Regions from separate parts of the Stenotrophomonas sp. YJH_SMC_81 genome, predicted to be linked through region 1. Evidence: predicted binding sites of a transcription regulator. Region 1 holds the regulator's gene; each other region holds the start of a gene.
What was found. Region 1 encodes HrcA, which represses chaperone genes, less so after heat shock. Its sites were predicted from a motif close to TTNGCACTCNNNNNNNNNGAGTGCNAA; they were not measured.
Positions count from the first base shown of each region.

Region 2: the regulator HrcA is predicted to act here: its motif matches at 4,443-4,469, upstream of rpoH (RNA polymerase sigma factor RpoH).
Region 3: the regulator HrcA is predicted to act here: its motif matches at 2,669-2,695, upstream of AC5P8U_RS04600 (co-chaperone GroES).

Region 1 covers NZ_JCAFUB010000003.1:36,982-44,024, forward strand. Annotated here, with positions in the region: gene AC5P8U_RS06725 (SGNH/GDSL hydrolase family protein) at 1-453, opposite strand, end outside; gene AC5P8U_RS06730 (LysR family transcriptional regulator) at 551-1,468, shown strand; gene recN (DNA repair protein RecN) at 1,594-3,255, opposite strand; gene hrcA (heat-inducible transcriptional repressor HrcA) at 3,371-4,435, shown strand; gene grpE (nucleotide exchange factor GrpE) at 4,499-5,014, shown strand; gene dnaK (molecular chaperone DnaK) at 5,196-7,043, shown strand, end outside.
Region 2 covers NZ_JCAFUB010000002.1:179,526-186,568, forward strand. Annotated here, with positions in the region: gene rhlB (ATP-dependent RNA helicase RhlB) at 1-889, shown strand, start outside; gene ftsE (cell division ATP-binding protein FtsE) at 1,005-1,691, shown strand; gene ftsX (permease-like cell division protein FtsX) at 1,695-2,642, shown strand; gene AC5P8U_RS04415 (response regulator) at 2,650-3,492, shown strand; gene ung (uracil-DNA glycosylase) at 3,489-4,202, shown strand; gene rpoH (RNA polymerase sigma factor RpoH) at 4,481-5,356, shown strand; gene purD (phosphoribosylamine--glycine ligase) at 5,491-6,774, opposite strand; gene purH (bifunctional phosphoribosylaminoimidazolecarboxamide formyltransferase/IMP cyclohydrolase) at 6,836-7,043, opposite strand, start outside.
Region 3 covers NZ_JCAFUB010000002.1:216,431-223,473, reverse strand. Annotated here, with positions in the region: gene AC5P8U_RS04610 (DUF6445 family protein) at 1-466, opposite strand, end outside; gene groL (chaperonin GroEL) at 604-2,253, opposite strand; gene AC5P8U_RS04600 (co-chaperone GroES) at 2,335-2,622, opposite strand; gene AC5P8U_RS04595 (endonuclease) at 2,934-4,724, shown strand; gene cutA (divalent-cation tolerance protein CutA) at 4,793-5,131, shown strand; gene AC5P8U_RS04585 (protein-disulfide reductase DsbD family protein) at 5,128-7,043, shown strand, end outside.

The sequences.
Region 1 (7,043 bases):
TTCCCAATGGAACGTCTGAACGGTTGCCGGCCCCGGCACAAAGACGCTGACCTGCACTGCCTGGCGGTCATCCGTGGCCAGCGGGAGCGGATCGCTCAGCTGTTCCTGACCGGGCCCGATCAACACCCCGGGCTGGCCGCCGAAGCTGAGCGGTTGCGGGATGGCGCCCGCGCGTGCGGCCACGCTGGCTGCTCCAATCCGCAGCGGCTGGGTGCCGTAGGCATTGCTCAGCCGCACCCGCAGCCGCGGGCCGCCCAGGCTGATGCGCGCCGTCTGGCGGAAGGTCTGGTCCTGCAGTGTGGCCGGGACCAGGGTCGGGAACAGGAAATCCGCGTTCCAGACCGGCTGCGGGCTGGCCTGCCAGCTGGCGACCCAGTGCGGGGCGGATGCGGCACTGGCGGCGCCGGACACGGCGAGCAGGGCGGTGGCGGTGAGCTGGCTCAAGCGGTGCATCGGGCAGTCCCGAGTGGAGGGACCGCCATGGTGATTCCGTGCTTATCTGTGAACTAGACTGCGCATGGACAATCATCTGTGAACTGGATTCATTGCCATGGCGCGACCTGACATCAACCGATCCGGCGAACTGGAAGTGTTCGTGCGCGTGATCGAGACCGGTGGCTTCTCCGCCGCCGCCCGAACGCTGGACATGACCCCGTCGGCGGTGAGCAAGCTGGTGGCGCGGCTGGAGCAACGGCTGGGCACGCGCCTGCTGCAACGCTCCACCCGCCAGCTGCAGCTGACCCCGGAAGGCTGCGCGTTCTACGAGCGTGGCCTGCGCGTGCTGGCCGACCTGGAGGAGGCCGAGCGTTGTGCCAGCGCCCATGCCGAGCCGCGCGGGCGGCTGCGGGTCAACTCCAACGTGCCGTTTGGCCGCCATTTCCTGTTGCCGCTGCTGCCGGCGTTCCTTGAGCGTAACCCGCAGGTGGGCGTGGACCTGACCCTCAACGACGAGGTGATCGACCTGCTTGAGCAGCGCACCGACGTGGCAGTGCGGGCCGGGCCGCTGAAGAGCTCCAGTCTGGTGGCGCGACGGCTGGGCGCGACGCGGATGATGATCGTGGCTGCACCGGCCTACGCGCAGCGGCACGGGCTGCCACGCACTGCCGAGGAACTGCAGTCGCACAACCGGCTGGACATCGGCCACGCGCGTGCGATGCAGGGGTGGCCGTTGCTGCAGGAGGGGCGCGAGCGGATGCTGCTGCCCAGTGGCAATGCCCGCGCCAGCAACGGCGATGCGCTGCGCCAGCTGGTGCTGGGCGGGCTGGGCATGGCCCGGCTGGCGGCATTCCAGGTGCAGGAGGACATTGCTGCCGGGCGCTTGCTGCCGGTGCTGGAAGAGGCCAATCCCGGTGACCTGGAAGAGGTGCACGCGGTGTTCCTGGGGCAGGGCGGTTACCTGCCGCTGCGGGTGCGCGCGTTCCTCGATTTCCTGGTGGAGAACGTGGATCTGGCGCGGCCACGGGGGTAATGCCGGTCGCTGGCCGGCAACCTCACGATCATCGTCCACCGGTGTTGGGTTGCCGGCCAGCGGCCGGCACTACCGTGCGGGTGGGTTGTAGATCCACGCCATGCGTGGATAACCGTGAACAGGCCTCAGGCCTGCAGCAGCTTGCGGGCGGCGGCGCGCGCTTCCTTGCTCACTTCCACGCCGCCGAGCATGCGCGCCAGCTCTTCCTCGCGCGCCTTGTTGTCCAGCTTTTCCACTGCGCTCTGGGTCATGCCTTCCACCGGGGCCTTGCTGACCCGGTAATGGGCATGGCCCTTGGAAGCGACCTGCGGCAGGTGGGTCACGCACAGTACCTGGCGCTTCTCGCCGAGCGCGCGCAGCTTCTGGCCGACGATGTCAGCCACCGCGCCGCCGATGCCGGAGTCGACCTCGTCAAACACCATGGTTGGCACTGCATCCAGGTCCAGCGCGGCCACTTCGATGGCCAGCGAGATGCGTGACAGTTCACCGCCCGAGGCCACCTTGCGCAGGGCGCGCGGCGGCTGGCCGGCGTTGGCCGCCACCAGGAACTCGACGCGCTCGGCACCCTGCGGGTCGGGCTTGCCGCTGTCCTGTGGCTCCAGTTCGATCAGGAACTGGCCGCCGCCCATGCCCAGCTCGGCGATGATGCTGGTGGTGGTGGCCGACAGTTCGGCGGCGGCGCTGCGGCGGCTGGCGGTCAGCACTTCAGCCTGTACGCGCCAGGCGGCGGCGGCCTTGTCGATCTCGCCGGCCAGGCGCTGCAGGCGCTCGTCGGCGCCACGCAGCTGCTCCACTTCGGCATGCATGCGCTCGCGCTGCGCGCCCAGTTCGTCCATCGGCACGCGGTGCTTGCGGGCCAGGTCGTGCAGGCGGCCGAGGCGGCGCTCGTTCTCCTCGAACTGTTCCGGGTCGGCGTCGAGGTCGTCGTGCACGCGATCAAGCAGCGACAGGGCTTCGTGCAGCTGGATCGAGGCGTTCTCGATCAGGCCGTCCACCTCGCCCAGGCGCGGGTCGTGCTCGACCAGCCGCGACAGCTCGTGGCGCACTTGCTGCAGCAGGTCCAGCGCGGAGCTGCCGTCTTCACCGTTGAGCTGGTTGCTGGCCGCCTGGCAGGCGCTCAGCAGGGCGCTGGCGTGGGCCTGGCGGCGGTGGCTGGCACCCAGTGCGGCGATCGACTCCGGTTCAAGGTCCTCGCGGTCCAGTTCGCGCAGCTGGTGCTCCAGGAAGCCGATCCGGTCACTGACGTCGCCCTGTTGCGACAACGCCAGCGATTCATCGACCAGTGCCTGCCAGGCCGCGGCGGCATGGCGCACCTGGCGGCGCTCGTTCTCGTTGCCGGCATAGGCATCCAGCAGGGCCAGCTGCGACGGGCGCGCCAGCAGCGCCTGCTGTTCATGCTGGCCGTGGATCTCCACCAGCAGCGAGGCCAGGTCGCCCAGCTGTGCCAGCGTCACCGGGCGGCCATTGATCCAGGCCCGCGAGCCGCCGTCGGCGCGGATTACGCGGCGCAGCTGGCATTGGTCCTCGTCGTCCAGCTCGTTGTCGGCCAGCCACTGGCGGGCGGCCTGCAGCTGCTCCAGCGCGAACTCGGCGGAAAGCTCGGCGCGTGCGGCGCCATGGCGGACCACGCCGCTGTCGGCGCGCAGGCCGGACAGGAAGCCCAGTGCGTCGACCATCAGCGACTTGCCGGCGCCAGTCTCGCCTGAAACCACGGTCATGCCTGGCCCGAACTCCAGTTCGGTGGCGCGGACGACGGCGAAATCCTTGATCGAAAGATGTCTGAGCATGGGTAAGGGGGTGTCAGCAGCCGCGCAACGCTAGCACGCGGGCGCGGGAGGTCCAATGACTTGCCAAGGCGATGCGCCGCCATTATCTAGTGTCCGTGTCTCACAGGTTGATTCCATGCACGGTTCTCCCGACCAGCTTGCCCCGCGTGCGCGCCACCTGCTGCGCACGCTGATCGCGCGATACATCCAGGACGGCGAGCCGGTCGGCTCGCAGACGCTGGCGCGCGTGGCCGGCCTGGAGGTCAGCCCGGCCACCATCCGCAACATCCTGGGCGACCTGGAGGATCTGGGCCTGCTGGCCTCGCCACATACCTCGGCCGGCCGCGTCCCGACCGCGCATGGCTACCGGGTGTTCGTCGACAGCCTGCTGCAGATGCAGCCGCCGGGCGAGGGCGAGCTGGCCCGGTTGCGCCAGGAACTGGCCGGCGGCGGCAGTACCCAGGCCCTGCTCGGCAGCGCCTCGGAGCTGCTGTCGGCGATGAGCCACTTCGTCGGCGTGGTCAGCGCCCCGCGGCGTGAGCAGTTCGCCTTCCGCCAGATCGATTTCGTGGCGCTGGACGGGCGCCGGGTGCTGGCGATCCTGGTATTTGCCGACAACGAGGTGCAGAACCGGGTGATCGAGACCCGGCAGGAGTTTGCGCCAGGCCAGCTGGAGCAGGTCGCCAATTACCTCAATGCGCATTTCGCCGGCCTGCCGATGGCCGAGATCCGTACCCGCCTGCTGCTGGAGCTGCGCGACGCCCGGTCCGAACTGGAGCAGTTGCTGGCCCACAGCATCGAACTGGCCGAGCAGGCCCTGCAGCCGGCGGCCGACGACATGCTGGTGGCCGGGCAGACCCGCTTGATGGGCGTGCAGGACCTGTCCGACCTGGAGCGCCTGCGCGAACTGTTCGAGCTGTTCTCCAGCAAGCGCGAAATCCTGCAGCTGCTGGAGCGGACCATCCAGGCGCCGGGGGTGCGCATCTTCATCGGCGAAGAGACCGGAATGATGCCGCTGCAGGGCGTCTCGCTGGTCACTGCCCCTTACACCGCCAATGGCCAGGTGCTGGGCGTGCTGGGCGTGATCGGTCCCAAGCGGATGGCCTACGACCGGGTGATCCCACTGGTCCAGGCCACCGCCGATGTGCTTGGCGCGGCCTTTTCGCCGGCCGGACGCACGCCGGGAACATCCGACGCTTGAAACGCAGCATCCCGCCCACACTAGGGTGGGTGGAGGCGGAGAGTGACCGCCAGGGACCCAGACATGAACCACGAACATCCAGATATCGAATCCCAGCAGAGTGCCGCCGATGCGGCTGCCACCGCCGGCGTCAACGACGAAGTCGAGCGCCTGCGCGCCGAAGTCGAGCAGGTCAAGGCCGATGCGCTGCGTGAGCGCGCCGACCTGGAAAACCAGCGCAAGCGTGTTGCCCGTGACATCGAGCAGGCCCGCAAGTTCGCCAACGAGAAGCTGCTGGGCGAGCTGTTGCCGGTGTTCGACAGCCTGGATGCCGGCCTGAAGGCCGCCGGCGACGACCCGCACCCGCTGCGCGAAGGCCTGGAGCTGACCTACAAGCAGCTGCTCAAGGTCGCTGCCGACAACGGCCTGGTCCTGCTGGACCCGATCGGCCAGCCGTTCAACCCGGAGCACCACCAGGCCATCAGCCAGGCGCCGACCCCGGGCGCTGCCCCGGGCAGCGTGGTGACCGTGTTCCAGAAGGGCTACCTGCTCAACGAGCGCCTGCTGCGGCCGGCGCTGGTGGTGGTGGCCGCCGACTGACCCTGCCGGGCCGGGCGGCGGGAATCACCTGCGACCCGGCCCGACGCTGAACGCGCCGGGCGACCGGAAACACAGCGTTCGGGAGGTGGCTTGAATGTTCCACGGGCCTCCCCCACATCGTATTCATCCACCGGCCGAACGGCCGGACTGACCCCAACAAGCATCCTCAGGAGTCTCCCCCATGGGCAAGATCATTGGTATCGACCTCGGCACCACCAACTCGTGCGTGGCGATCATGGACGGCGGCAAGGCCCGCGTCATCGAGAATTCGGAAGGCGATCGCACCACCCCGTCGATCGTCGCCTACACCAAGGACGGCGAAGTCCTGGTCGGTGCCTCGGCCAAGCGCCAGGCCGTGACCAACCCGAAGAACACCTTCTACGCGGTGAAGCGCCTGATCGGCCGCAAGTTCACCGATGGCGAGGTGCAGAAGGACATCGCCCACGTCCCGTACAGCATCCTGGCCCATGACAATGGCGATGCCTGGGTCGCCACCAGCGACGGCAAGAAGATGGCCCCGCAGGAAATCTCGGCCAAGGTGCTGGAGAAGATGAAGAAGACCGCCGAGGACTTCCTCGGTGAGAAGGTCACCGAAGCGGTCATTACCGTGCCGGCCTACTTCAACGACAGCCAGCGCCAGGCGACCAAGGACGCCGGTCGCATCGCCGGCCTGGACGTCAAGCGCATCATCAACGAGCCGACCGCGGCTGCGCTGGCCTACGGCCTGGACAAGGGCGACAACAAGGATCGCAAGATCGTGGTGTACGACCTGGGCGGCGGCACCTTCGACGTCTCGGTGATCGAGATCGCCAATGTCGACGGCGAGAAGCAGTTCGAAGTGCTGGCCACCAACGGCGACACCTTCCTGGGTGGCGAAGACTTCGACAACCGCGTCATCGAGTACCTGGTTGAAGAATTCAACAAGGACCAGGGCATCGACCTGCGCAAGGATCCGCTGGCCCTGCAGCGCCTGAAGGATGCTGCCGAGCGCGCCAAGATCGAGCTGTCCAGCGCCCAGCAGACCGAAGTGAACCTGCCGTACGTCACCGCTGACGCGTCGGGTCCGAAGCACCTGAACATCAAGCTGACCCGCGCCAAGCTGGAAGCACTGGTGGACGACCTGATCAAGAAGTCGATCGAGCCGTGCCGCGTCGCCCTGAACGATGCCGGCCTGCGTTCGAGCGACATCAGCGAAGTGATCCTGGTCGGCGGCCAGACCCGCATGCCGAAGGTGCAGCAGGCGGTGACCGAGTTCTTCGGCAAGGAACCGCGCAAGGACGTCAACCCGGACGAAGCCGTGGCACTGGGTGCGGCGATCCAGGGTGGCGTGCTGGGCGGCGACGTCAAGGACGTGCTGCTGCTGGACGTGACCCCACTGTCGCTGGGTATCGAAACCATGGGTGGCGTGTTCACCAAGATCATCGAGAAGAACACCACCATCCCGACCAAGGCCTCGCAGGTGTTCTCCACCGCCGAGGACAACCAGTCGGCCGTGACCGTGCACGTGCTGCAGGGTGAGCGCGAACAGGCCCGCTTCAACAAGTCGCTGGCCAAGTTCGACCTGTCCGGCATCGAGCCGGCCCCGCGTGGCCTGCCGCAGGTGGAAGTGTCCTTCGACATCGACGCCAACGGCATCCTGCACGTGTCGGCCAAGGACAAGAAGACCAACAAGGAACAGAAGGTCGAGATCAAGGCCGGTTCGGGCCTGTCCGAGGAAGAGATCGCGCGCATGGTTGCCGACGCGGAAGCCAACCGCGAGGAAGACAAGAAGTTCCAGGAACTGGTGCAGGCCCGCAACCAGGCCGACGCCCTGATCCACGGCACCCGCAGCGCCATCACCGAGCACGGCAGCAAGGTCGGCGGCGATGTCATCGGCAAGGTCGAGGCAGCGCTGGCTGATCTGGAAACCGCGATGAAGGGCGACGACAAGGCACAGATCGAAGCCAAGTCGAAGGCACTGGAAGAAGCTGGCCAGTCGCTGTTCGCCGCTGCTTCGGCCGACCAGGGCGGTGCCCCGGGTGCCGACGCC
Region 2 (7,043 bases), on a different contig from region 1:
GGCCGGCTACCGTGTCGGCGTGCTGTCCGGCGACGTGCCGCAGAAGAAGCGCGAGAGCCTGCTCAACCGCTTCCAGAAGGGCCAGCTGGAAATCCTGGTGGCCACCGACGTCGCCGCGCGCGGCCTGCACATCGACGGCATCAAGTACGTCTACAACTACGACCTGCCGTTCGATGCCGAAGACTACGTGCACCGCATCGGCCGTACCGCGCGCCTGGGTGAAGAAGGTGATGCGATCAGCTTCGCCTGCGAACGCTACGCGATGGGCCTGCCGGACATCGAGGCCTACATCGAGCAGAAGATTCCCTCCGAGCCGGTCACCAAGGAACTGCTGACCCCGCTGCCGCGCCCGGAACGCCCGGCCCCGGCTGCAGGCGAGGAAGGCGAGGACAACGAAAGCGTCGGCCAGATCTTCCGTGAAGCGCGCGAAGCCCGCGCCGCCGAGGAAGAGCGTCGGGGTGGTGGCCGCAGTGGCGGTCGTTCCGGCAGTGGTGGTGGTCGTGGTGGCCGTGACGGCGAGCGCAGCGGCGAACGCCGTTCGCGCGGCCCGCGCAAGCCGCGCGTGGAAGGCGAGCAGGGGGCTGCGGCCCCGGTCGCCGGTGCTGAAGGCGCCGCTGCCCAGGCCCCGCGTCCGCCGCGCCCGCCGCGCGCCGAAGGCGCACCGGAAGGTGCCGTGGATGGTGAACACAAGCCGCGCAAGCGCCGTCGTCGTCGCCATGGCCGTCCGGTCGAGGGTGCCGAGGGCGTGCAGGCCAACGCCGGCAACGGCGCGAGCCCGGTGACCCCGGTGCAGGTGGTGGCCAAGCCGGTGCGTACCGCCGCCGATACCGGCGATTCGTTCCTGACCCGCATCGGCCGCAAGATCCGGCGGATGCTGTCGGGCAACTGATCCTGTAGCACCCGACCGTTGGTCGGGTGGCTTCATGGGCGTGCCGGCCAGCGGCCGGCACTACCGATCCCGTGACCATCTCCACGCCGTCGCGCCGGTCCTGCATAATCGGGGCATGAGTGTCCTGCGCTTCGACAATGTCAGCAAACAGTACGCCGGTGGCCACGAGGCACTGACCGATGTCAGCTTCGAGGTCGCGCCGGGCGAGATGCTGTTCGTCACCGGCCATTCCGGTGCGGGTAAAAGTACGCTGCTCAAGTTGATCCACCTGGACGAGCGGCCCAGCCGTGGCGCGGTGGTGTTCGACGAGCGCAACCTGCTGAAGGTGCGCGGCGGCGACGTGCCGCGCCACCGACGCGCGGTGGGGGCGGTCTACCAGGACCACCGCCTGCTGATGGACCGCTCGATTGCCGAGAACGTGGCGCTGCCGCTGATCCTGCGTGGTACCCGCCGTGGCGACATCAACAAGCGCGTGCGTTCAGTGCTCGAGCGCATGGGCCTGGGCCATCGTGAGAAGGCACTGCCCTCGCAGCTGTCGGCCGGCGAGCAGCAGCGCGTCGGCATCGCCCGCGCCATCGTCGGCGAGCCCAAGCTGCTGGTGGCCGATGAGCCGACCGGCAATCTCGACCCGACCCTGGCAGCGGAGATCATGGCCCTGTTCGCCGAGCTGCCCTCGCGCGGCACCAGCGTGCTGGTGGTCAGCCACGACCTGCCGCTGCTGCGCCGCATGCGCAAGCGCGTATTGATCCTCGACCACGGCCGGCTGGTGGATGACATCTCGCCGCAGGACCTGGCGGAGTAACCGATGGCGAAGAACGAAAACAGCGAAGCCGCCGCCCCGTCGCGCGTGGGCGTCTGGTTCCAGCACCACGTGCACAGCGTGGTGTTCAGCCTGGGCCGCGCCTGCCGCAAGCCGTGGGCGACCCTGCTGACCGTGATGGTCATGGCGCTGGCCCTGGCGTTGCCGCTGGGGCTGTCGATCGCGCTGGACAACCTCAAGCAGTTCGCCGGCAGCGTGCAGCAGTCGCGCGACATCAACGTGTTCCTGAAGGGCAACATCGATGGTCCCGGTGCGCTTCGCCTGGCCGGCCAGCTGCGCGACCGCGATGACGTGGCCGAAGTGAATGTGCGCACACCCGAGCAGGGCCTGCAGGAACTGCGTGATGCCGGCCTCGGTGAGGCGATCGATGCGCTCAACGACAATCCGTTGCCCTCGCTGCTGGTGATCACCCCGGGCCAGGGCAAGGACGACGCACGCCTGGCGCGCGCGCTGGAAAGCCTGCCCGAGGCCGATCTGGTGCAGCACGATGCGCTGTGGCGCCAGCGCCTGGACGCCTGGCTGGCGTTCGGTGCACGTCTGGTGCAGGTGCTGTCGGTGCTGCTCGGCGTGGGCGCCGCGCTGGTGGTCGGCAACACCGTGCGCCTTGACATCCAGGCCCGTCGCGAAGAGATCGGCGTGCTGCAGCTGCTCGGCGCGAGCGATGGCTTCATCCGCCGCCCGTTCCTGTACCTGGGCGCGTGGTACGGGCTGGGCGCCGGCGCGGTAGCGCTGGCCCTGATCGGCGCCGCCGGTGCCGCCCTGCGCGTGCCGCTGGCCGAACTCTCGCGCAGCTACGGCAGCCCGTTCGTGCTGCATGGCCTGGACCTGCTGCACGGCGGCCTGGTCCTGGTCGGCACGCTGCTGCTGGGCTGGCTGGGCGCCTGGCTGGTGACCGGCCACTTCCTCCGCCAGACCCGTCCGACCGACACCTGAGACCGGCATGCAACCGCAAGCGCTGAAGCACCTTGAAGGGCCCGCGACGCGGGTGATGGTGGTCGATGGTTCGAAGCTGGTCCGCAAACTGATCGCCGATGTCCTGCAGCGTGACCTGCCGGGCGTGGAGGTGATCGGCTGCGACAGCATCGAGGATGCGCAGCAGGCGCTGGCGCAGGGCCCGGTGGACCTGGTGACGACCTCGCTGACCCTGCGCGATGGCGACGGCCTGGCGCTGGCGCGGATGGTGCGCGAAGCCGCCGGCCAGGCCTATGTGCCGGTGATCGTTGTGTCCGGCGATGCCCAGCAGCACCTGGAGCAGCGACGCTTCACCGAGTACGTCACCGACTATTTCGACAAGGCGCTGGGCCATGAGGCACTGGCGACCTTCATCCGTGGCTATGTGCAGCCGCAGACCATCCCCGGCGCCACCATCCTCTATATCGAAGACAGCCGCGTGGTGGCCGAGGCCACCAAGCGCATGCTCGAGCGCCAGCAGTTGAACGTACTGCACGTGGTCAGCGCCGAAGAGGCATTCACCCTGCTCACTGCCGAGTCGCTGGGCCGCAGCCGCCACCGCATCGACCTGGTGCTGACCGATGTCACCCTGAAGGGCGAACTGAGCGGGCGCGACGTGGTGCAGCGCGTGCGCGTGGACTTCGGTTACGGCAAGCGCCGCCTGCCGGTGCTGGTGATGACCGGTGATGGCAACCCGCACAACCAGACCGGGCTGCTGCAGTCCGGTGCCAATGACCTGGTGCTCAAGCCGATCGAAGAGCGGCTGCTGGTCACCAAGGTGTTGTTCCAGCTGCGCCTGGCCCGATTGAACGATGGACCCCTGATCCGATGATGGATGAAGTAGCCGACACCCCGACGATCCAGCTGGAACCGAGCTGGAAGCAGCATGTCGGCGATTACCTGCTGCAGCCGCAGATGCGCGAGCTGTCCAGCTTCCTGCGCCAGCGCAAGGCCAGTGGCGCGGCGGTGTTCCCGCCCGGCCCGCAGATCTTCGCCGCGTTCGACGCCACGCCGTTCGAGCAGGTGAAGGTGGTGATCCTCGGGCAGGACCCGTACCACGGCCGCGGCCAGGCGCATGGCCTGAGTTTCTCGGTGCCGCCGGGCGTGCCGGTGCCGCCGTCGCTGCTGAACATCTACAAGGAGATCGAGAGCGATCTCGGCATCCCGCGCCCGGACCACGGCTGCCTGATTCCGTGGGCGCAACGTGGGGTGCTGCTGCTCAATGCCGTGCTGACGGTGGAAGAGGGCAAGGCTGGTGCCCACCAGGGGCGTGGCTGGGAGGGCTTCACCGATCACGTGGTGGACGTGCTCAACCGCGAACGCGAAGGCCTGGTGTTCCTGCTGTGGGGCGCCTATGCGCAGCAGAAGGGCAAGGTCATCGACACCCGTCGCCATCGCGTGCTGAAGTCGCCGCACCCGTCGCCGCTGTCGGCCCATCGTGGCTTCCTCGGCTGCCGGCATTTCTCGATGGCCAACGAGTACCTGCAGCGCCGCGGCCAGGCCCCGATCGACTGGTCGCTGCCGCCGCGTTCGGCGCTCTGAGCACCGGCGGGCTGCTGGGCCTGAACATCGGGCAACGTCTCCGGGCCTGAATGGGCCTTCAGAACGGCCCGTTCAGCTCCGCTTGACTGAAATCGGCAGGTTTCTGCCAGGTAATTGCTTGAATTCCAAGGGATTGTGAATCCCGAAAAGCATGCTCGCCACTGTCATCAAATCGCGCTACGGTAGGGCTCTGTTTGGGACCAGTGTTGCATCAATAGGATGCTGGAACTTTTTCCTCCTTTAGCAGTCCAAATCCCGGACTGCTAAGATGGGTGCCTATGAGCCAGAACACCTCTACTGCCCTTGTGGCAAACAATCTCCCGATTCCCAGTGCGCTCGGTTCGCTGGACGCCTACATCGGTGCCGTGCACCAGATCCCGGTGCTGTCGGTCGATGACGAACAGGACCTGGCCCGTCGCTTCCGCGACGGCAACGATCTGGACGCCGCCCGCGAGCTGGTGCATTCGCACCTGCGCTTCGTGGTGCACGTGGCCCGCGGCTACAACGGCTACGGCCTCGCGCTGGGCGACCTGATCCAGGAAGGCAACATCGGCCTGATGAAGGCGGTCAAGCGCTTCGACCCGGACATGGGCGTGCGCCTGGTCTCCTTCGCCGTGCACTGGATCCGTGCCGAAATGCACGAGTTCATCCTGAAGAACTGGCGCATCGTGAAGGTCGCCACCACCAAGGCGCAGCGCAAGCTGTTCTTCAACCTGCGCAAGTCGAAGACGCGCCTGGGCTGGATGAACGCGGCGGAAGTCAGCGCGGTGGCCAAGGACCTGAACGTGTCCGAGCGCGAGGTCATGGAAATGGAATCGCGCCTGTCCGGTCGCGATATCGGTTTCGATGCGCCGACCGACGAGGACAACGAGCACGCCCCGCCGTCGCCGGCTGCGTTCCTGGTTGCCGATGACGAAGACCCGTCGATGGCCTACGAGCGCGAGGACAGCGAAGACAACCAGATGCAGCTGCTGCGCGAAGGCCTGGCCGAACTGGATGCGCGTTCGCGCGACATCATCCGTCGTCGCTGGCTGGATGCCGACAGCAAGGTGACGCTGCAGGAGCTGGCCGACGAGTACGGCGTGTCCGCCGAGCGCATCCGCCAGGTCGAGGCGAACGCGCTGAAGAAGATGAAGGCGCTGTTCACCGCGTAAGGCGGGATGGCGTTGAAGCCAGGAAAAGGCCCGGCATTGCCGGGCCTTTCCTTTTTGGTGGCGTTCCCATCCACGCATGGCGTGGATCTACCCAGTGTCAGTAGAGCCACGCCATGCGTGGCCGCGGCGCGGCCTCAGCCCTCGCGTGCGATCGCGCGCCAGCCGATGTCGGTGCGGTGGAACGCGTTGGCCCAGGTCACCTTGGCCACGCCGGCATAGGCATTGGCCTGTGCGTCGCGCACGCTGTCGCCCAGTGCGGCCACGCACAGCACGCGGCCACCGGCACTGACCACCTGGCCCTGCGCATCCAATGCCGTACCGGCATGGAACACCTTGGCGCTGGCCGGCACGTCGCCCAGGCCGGAAATCACGTCACCGGTGATCGGCGCTTCCGGGTAGGGCTTCGCGGCCAGCACCACGCCCAGTGACGGGCGCGCATCCCACTGCGCTTCTACCTGGTCCAGGCGGCCATCAATCGCCGCTTCCACCAGCTCGACCAGGTCCGACTGCAGGCGCAGCATCACCGGCTGGGTTTCCGGATCGCCGAAGCGCACGTTGAATTCAATTACCTTCGGCGCGCCGCTGGCATCGATCATCAGGCCGGCGTAGAGGAAACCGGTGAACGGGATGCCGTCGGCGATCATGCCCTGCACGGTCGGGTTCACCACTTCGCGCATCACGCGTGCATGCACCTCCGGCGTCACTACCGGCGCTGGCGAGTACGCGCCCATGCCACCCGTGTTGGGGCCGGTGTCGCCGTCGCCGACGCGCTTGTGGTCCTGCGAGGTGGCCATCGGCAGCGCATGCACGCCGTCCACCATCGAAATGAAGCTGGCTTCCTCGCCATCGAGGAATTCCTCGATCACCACGCGGGCGCCGGCATCGCCGAACGCGTTGCCGGAGAGCATGTCACGCACCGCGTCTTCGGCCTCGGCCAACGTCATTGCGACGATCACGCCCTTGCCGGCGGCCAGGCCATCGGCCTTGACCACGATCGGTGCACCCTTCTCGCGGATGTAGGCCAGGGCAGCGTCCACGTCGGTGTGCACGGCATAGAACGCGGTGGGGATGTTGTGGCGGGCCAGGAAGTCCTTGGCGTAGGCCTTGCTGCCTTCCAGCTGCGCGGCGGCGGCGGTCGGCCCGAAGATGCGCAGGCCGGCGGCGCGGAAGCGGTCGACCACACCGGCCACCAGCGGTACTTCCGGGCCGACCACGGTCAACGCCACGCCTTCAGCCTGGGCCAGCGCCAGCAGGCCGTCGATATCGGTCACCTTCACCGCCACGTTGCGGCACTTGTCTTCGCTGGTGGTACCGGCGTTGCCGGGCGCCACGATCACGTCGGTGACACGGGAGGACTGGGCCAGCTTCCATGCCAGGGCGTGTTCGCGGCCGCCGGAGCCGATGACGAGGATCTTCATGGGACAGGGTTCTCGGATACGGAAAAGAAAAGCCGGGCAGGGCCCGGCTTGGTGATGCGGATCAGTGGCGGAAGTGGCGCACGCCGGTGAACACCATGGCCAGGCCATGTTCGTCGGCGGCGGCGATCACTTCGGCATCGCGCATCGAACCGCCCGGCTGGATAACCGCCTTGATGCCGGCGGCAGCGGCGGCATCGATGCCGTCGCGGAACGGGAAGAACGCATCGGAGGCCATCACCGAACCCTCGACCACCAGGTTCGCGTCGGCG
Region 3 (7,043 bases), on a different contig from region 1:
ACTGGCTGTCGTCGTTGCTGTCGCGCTCGATGATGTCGCGATGCATGTCGCCGCCGTTGGCGTAGCCCAATGCGGCCAGCTCCGCCGCGTCCAGGGCCATGCGCTCGGTGCCGGTACGGCGATGGCGGAAGAACTCGGTGCCGCCCTCGCAGTGCTCCGGTGCACTCAGGTAGAGAATGCCCGACCAGTGCGAGTGGTCGGCGTGTACCTTGGCGCGGCCGATGTCGCCGGCGAGGGTAAGGCGGAACTTGCCGTGCGACTGCAGCGGGTTGACCGGCCGCAGCGGTTCGTTGACCAGTCGCGAGACCGCACCGGACAGTCCCTCCAACTCCAGCCGCTGCTGTGAATTGCGGCCGGGGAATGCGCCCTCCTGGACGGGATAGTCCAGGCCCAGTGCCGCCTGGCGCAACCCCTGCGCATCGGCGGGAGAAAGGAAGTCGTCAACGACGATGAACGAGGTAGGCATGGTTACCGAGCGTAGCGATGCACTGCGGCGACGGCAACCGGGCAACGAAAAACCCCGCCTTGCGGCGGGGTTCTTCTTTACATCACATCGGGAAGGCGTGCCGACCGAGGCCGGCAACGACCGCCGGAGGCGTGGACTTAGAAGTCCATGCCGCCCATGCCGCCCATGCCACCCATGCCACCAGCGCCGCCCATGGCCGGCTCGTCCTTCTTCGGAGCTTCGGCAACCATGGCTTCGGTGGTGATCATCAGGCCGGCGATCGAGGCCGCGTTCTGCAGGGCCGAACGGGTCACCTTGGTCGGGTCCAGGATGCCGAACTGCAGCATGTCGCCGAACTCGCCGGTGGCCGCGTTGTAGCCGAAGCTGCCGGTGCCTTCCTTGACCTTGTTGATGATGACCGACGGCTCGTCGCCAGCGTTGGCCACGATCTCGCGCAGCGGGGCTTCCATCGCACGCAGGGCAATCTGGATGCCGTGGTTCTGGTCTTCGTTGGCACCCTTCAGGCCGGCCAGCGCGGTGATCGCGCGGACCAGGGCAACGCCGCCGCCCGGGACCACGCCTTCTTCAACGGCTGCACGGGTGGCGTGCAGGGCGTCGTCGACGCGATCCTTCTTTTCCTTCATTTCGATTTCGGTCGAGGCGCCGACCTTGATCACCGCAACGCCGCCGGCCAGCTTGGCCACGCGTTCCTGCAGCTTCTCGCGATCGTAATCCGAGGAGGTGTCCTGGATCTGGGTCTTGATCTGCGCCACGCGTGCATCAACGTTGGCCTTGTCGCCGACGCCGTCGATGATGGTGGTGTTCTCCTTGGAGACCTGCACCTTCTTGGCGCGGCCCAGGTCCTTGATGGTGGCCTTTTCCAGCGACAGGCCGACTTCTTCGGAGATCACGGTGCCGCCGGTCAGCACGGCCATGTCTTCCAGCATCGCCTTGCGACGGTCGCCGAAGCCCGGGGCCTTGACGGCCACGACCTTGACGATGCCACGGATGGTGTTGACCACCAGGGTCGCCAGCGCTTCGCCTTCAACTTCCTCGGCCACGATCAGCAGCGGCTTGCCGGCCTTGGCGACGCCTTCCAGCACCGGCAGCAGGTCACGGACGTTGGAGATCTTCTTGTCGTGCAGCAGGATGAACGGGTCATCCAGGTCAGCGGTCTGCGACTGCTGGTTGTTGATGAAGTACGGCGACAGGTAGCCGCGGTCGAACTGCATGCCCTTGACCACGTCCAGCTCGTTGTCCAGGCCCGAGCCTTCTTCAACGGTGATGACGCCTTCCTTGCCGACTTCCTTCATCGCGTCAGCGATGATCTGGCCGATCGACTCATCCGAGTTGGCCGAGATGGTACCGACCTGGGCAATCGCCTTGTCGTCGGCGGTCGGCTTGGAGATGTTCTTCAGCTCGGCGACGGCAGCCGAAACGGCCTTGTCGATACCGCGCTTGAGGTCCATCGGATTCATGCCGGCGGCAACGGCCTTGGCGCCTTCGCGGATCAGGGCCTGGGCCAGCACGGTGGCGGTGGTGGTGCCGTCGCCGGCATCGTCGTTGGTGCGCGACGCGACTTCCTTCACCATCTGCGCGCCCATGTTCTCGAACTTGTCAGCCAGTTCGATTTCCTTGGCGACGGAGACGCCGTCCTTGGTGATGGTCGGGGCGCCGAAGCTCTTTTCCAGCACGACGTTGCGGCCCTTCGGGCCCAGGGTGGCCTTGACGGCATTGGCGAGAACATTGACGCCGCGCACCATGCGCGAACGGGCGTCTTCACCGAAACGAATATCCTTGGCAGCCATTGCATTTACCTCATTGGTAGCGCCGGACGAGGCCCGGCGGCTGGGAGTTTGGGATCAGGTTGAAACAGGTCGCGCCGAAGCTCAGCCGATGACGGCGAGCACGTCGTCTTCGCGCAGGACCTTGTATTCGACGCCTTCGCTCTTGTACGAGCTGCCGGCGTACTGGCCGTAGATGACCTTGTCGCCGACCTTCAGCGACGGCGCGCGCACGTTGCCGTTGTCCAGCGGCTTGCCCGGGCCGACGGCCACGACCTCACCCTTGGTGGACTTTTCCTTGGCCGAGTCGGGGATGACGATGCCACCGGCGGAGATTTCGTCGGCTTCGATCGGCTTGACCACAACGCGGTCGTGCAGCGGCTTGATGCTCATAGGAGACCTCTTAAGTGATTGATTGGTCTAAAAAAGTCCGGCGATGTTAGCACTCACCCCAGGCGAGTGCCAGAACCGCACGTGAAGAAACCCGACAACGTCGGGAGCAGGGCAGAGATGGAGCCCTGCCGCCCCCTTTCAAGGGCGGAATGAAAAAATTTTTTCGCCCGCGCGCCTCGGCCAGGGCGTCGGTCCAGATCAATTTCGGTGACAAGCGTCGCACTGTCAGATATCTGACGTTCATTTACGACAAAGTGTCACTGGATCGGCCTTAGGCTCGGTCAGGCATTCCCAATCACAAGGAGTAGTCGATGCGATTGCTGTCCCCGCTTGCCGCCGCCTGCCTGCTGGCGCTGGCCGCTGCGCCGGTCCAGGCCGAGGTCTTCATCAATGAACTGCACTACGACGACAGCACCGCCGCCGGTGACGTCGGCGAAGCGATCGAGGTCGTAGCCACTGCCGGTGAGGACCTGTCCGGCTACCGCCTGTACCTCTACAACGGCAGCAACCCGTCGGCCGCCACCGTCTACGCCAACAATCCGGTCCCGGCCGGCACCGCCGCCGGCTGCGGCAGCGCCACCATCGCCGTGGTCAACTATCCGACCAACGGCCTCCAGAATGGTCCGAACGACGGCATCGCCCTGGTCGATGCCAGCGGCAAGGTGGTCCAGTTCCTCAGCTACGAGGGCGCCATCACCGCCTCCGGTGGCCCTGCCGCGGGCATGACCAGCCAGAACATCCCGGTGGCCGAAAGCAACAGCACCGCGCCGGGCACCTCGCTGCAGCTGACCGGCAGCGGCAGCCAGTACGCCCACTTCACCTGGGCCGAATCGGCCGGCCAGACGTTCGGCAGCTGCAACAACGGCCAGACCTTCAGCGGCGGCGGCACGCCAGGCCCTAACACGCCGCCGTCAGTCTCCACCACCACCCCGGCGCAGGGCAGCAGCACCTTCCCGGCTGCCGCCGACCTGGAAGTGGTGTTCAGCGAGACGGTGAACCTGGCCAGTGGCGCCTTCGCCCTGAGCTGCGGCACCTCCGGCACCGTGCCGCTGACCTTCCCGGCCAGCGGCCGCAGCGTGAAGCTGTCCACCAACACCGCGCTGGTGGCCGGTGAAGCCTGCCGCTTCGACATCCGCGCTGCGCGCATCACCGACCTGCAGGGCGCGCATCCGGCCGCCGACAGCCGCATCGCCTTCACCGTGGCCAGCACCGGCGGCAATCCGGACCCGGGCAACCCGGGCGTGCCGGCCGGCTACTACTCCAGGGTCAACACCAGCAGCCCCAGCCAGCTGCGCTGCTCGCTGCACGCCACCATCAAGGGCCATACCGCCTACCCGTACAGCGGCTCGGGCACCAGCACCTGGACCATCCTGGAAATCGCCGACGAGGATCCGAACAACCCGAACCGCATCCTCGATGCGTACCGCAACCGCAGCTACGCCAAGGTCAGTGATCGTGCGGGCACCGGCAGCGGCCTGACCTACAACCGCGAGCACACTTGGCCGAACTCGCTGGGCTTTGCCACCACCACCGGTGACAAGGGCCTGCCCTACGCGCCGTACACCGACACCCACATGCTGTACCTGACCGACGCGCAGTGGAACGCCGACCGTGGCAACAAGCCGTTCGCCAAGTGCGATGCCAGCTGCGGCGAGCGTGCCACCGAAGCCAACAATGGGCAGGGCGGCGGCAGCGGTGGCTACCCGGGCAATTCCAACTGGGTGCGCACGCCGGACGGCAACACCGGCACCTTCGAGGTGTGGGGCAAGCGCAAGGGCGACATGGCGCGTGCGGTGATGTACATGGCGATCCGCTATGAGGGCGGCAAGGATGCGGCCACCGGTCAGTCCGAGCCGGACCTGGAGCTGACCGACGACCGCAGCAAGATCGTCAAGACCAGCAGTTCGCCGGCCTACATGGGCCTGCTGTCGACGCTGATCGACTGGCACCTGTCCGATCCGCCGGATGATGCCGAGCGTGCCCGCAATGACGTGGTCTACAGCTTCCAGGGCAATCGCAACCCGTTCATCGACCACCCCGAGTGGGCGACCCCGGCCCTGTTCACCTCGGCCAAGCCAGCCACCTGCCAGCTGGCCAACTGACCGCGCAACGCAGCGGTCCACTGCCGCCGCCGGGCCCTGACCCGGCGGCGGCCCTATACTCGGCGGTCATGCCGATCGTCGATCCCGTCCTGCTGCTGTTGACCACCTGCCCGGACCGGGCCAGTGCAGAGCGCATTGCGCACGCGCTGGTCGGCGAGCGCCTGGCCGCGTGCGTGACCCGCCTTGATGGCGCGCAGTCCACCTACCGCTGGCAGGGCGAGGTGACCACCGATGCCGAGCTGCAGCTGCTGGTAAAGACCACCGCGAGCCGCATCGATGACGCAATCGCCCGGATCGTCGAACTGCATCCGTATGAACTCCCGGAGTGCATCGCGGTCGAAACCCGGGCCGGCCTGCCGGCGTATCTGGACTGGATCCGGGCACAGACCCGGGAGGACACTGATTGAAGACTCTGTTTGCGCGTGGCGCTGCCTTGTGCGCCCTGTTGTGGCTCTCGCTGCCCGCCTTGGCCCTGGATGAGAAGGACCTGCTGCCGGTGGACCAGGCGTTCGCGCTGACCGCCACGGCCCCCGAACGGGGCCAGGTGCAACTGCAGTTCAAGATCGCACCGGGCTACTACCTGTATCGCCACCGCACCAGCGTCAAGGCGGATCCGGCATTCAATGCCGGCACGCTGCAGATGCCCAAGGGTGACAGGCACCACGATGATTTCTTCGGCGAGGTCGAAACCTATCGGGAGCGCCTGCAGGCCACCCTGCCCGGCACGCCGACGGACGCCGCCGGCACCATCAGCCTGGAAGTCCGCTACCAGGGCTGCGCCGATGCCGGCGTCTGCTACCCGCCGCAGAAGCGCGTGGTGCAGGTCACCCTGCCGGGTGCCGGTGCGGCGGCCGCGGTGCCTGCCGCGCGTACCGGTGCCGCCAGTCCGTTCAACAACCCGCTGGCCGGTGCCGGCAACAGCGGTGGCCTGCGCCTGCCGGGCGCGGCCAACAACAGCCAGGCGCTGCCGCTGCCGTCGGAACAGGCGTTCGGCTTCGATGCCATCGCCAGCGACGGCAACACCCTGCTGCTGCGCTTCAGCCCGGCACCCGGCTACTACCTGTACCGCGACCGCACTTCGCTGAAGCTGGAAGGCAGCGCCGGCGTGCTCGCCGACAAGCCGCGCTGGCCGGCCGCGCAGTCGCATCGCGACGAGCACTTCGGCGATGTCTCGGTGTACTTCAACCAGGTGGAAGTGCCGCTGCCGCTGCGCCGCACTGTTACTGATGCGGTCGACAGCACCCTGGTGGTGACCTTCCAGGGCTGCCAGACCGATGGTATCTGCTACCCGCCGATGACCCGTCGGGTGAAGCTGTCGATTCCGGCCGGCAAGCTCACCGCCGGCACCGGCCAGGCGCCAGTGCGCGAGGAAGCCGTCAATGCGCTGCACGCTGCCGGTGCGCCGCGTGAATCCGCCAATGGCGTACCGCTGCGCCTGCTGCCGACCGTACCCAACGACGGCAACGCCACTCCCGCCGCCACGGGCGGCCAGGGCGCAGGCAACGCGTTCGCCACCGACGCGCGTGGTGACAATGCGCTTCGCACGCGTCCGCCGGCGACCACCCCGAACCCGGACCGTTCGTTCGTCTGGGTGCTGCTGCTGGCGCTGGCCGGTGGACTGGTGCTGAACCTGATGCCCTGCGTGCTGCCGATCCTGTCGCTGAAGGTGCTGAGCCTGGCGCAGAGCGGCGAAAGCCCGCAGCGCGCCCGCAGCCACGCGCTCTGGTACACGTTGGGCGTGCTGGTCGCGTTCGCCGTGATCGGCGCATTGATGGTCAGCCTGCGCGCGATCGGCAACGCCGTCGGCATCGGCTTCCAGTTGCAGCACCCGGGCGTGGTGGCGGCACTGGCCTACATCATGTTCGCGGTGGGCCTGAGCCTGTCCGGCGTGTTCACCCTCGGCGGCGGCATCGGCAACCTTGGCCAGTCGCTGGCCAGCCGCAGCGGCCCGGCCGGTGACTTCTTCACCGGTGCGCTGGCCTGCGTGGTCGGCAGTGCCTGCGTCGGCCCGTTCATGGGCGGTGCGATCGCCTACGCCTTCATTGCCCCGCCGCTGAAGGCGATGACCGTGTTCCTGTTCCTCGGCCTGGGCCTGGCGCTGCCGTTCCTGCTGATCGGCTTCGTGCCAGCGCTGGCACGCCGCCTGCCCAAGCCCGGCCCGTGGATGGAAACGCTCAAGCACGTGCTGGCCTTCCCGATGTACGCCACTGCGCTGTGGCTGCTGTGGGTGCTGGGCAAGCAGCGCGGCGTGGACGGCATGGCGCTGGTGCTGGGTGGCCTGCTGCTGTTTGCGTTCGGCCTGTGGCTGTTTGAACGCAA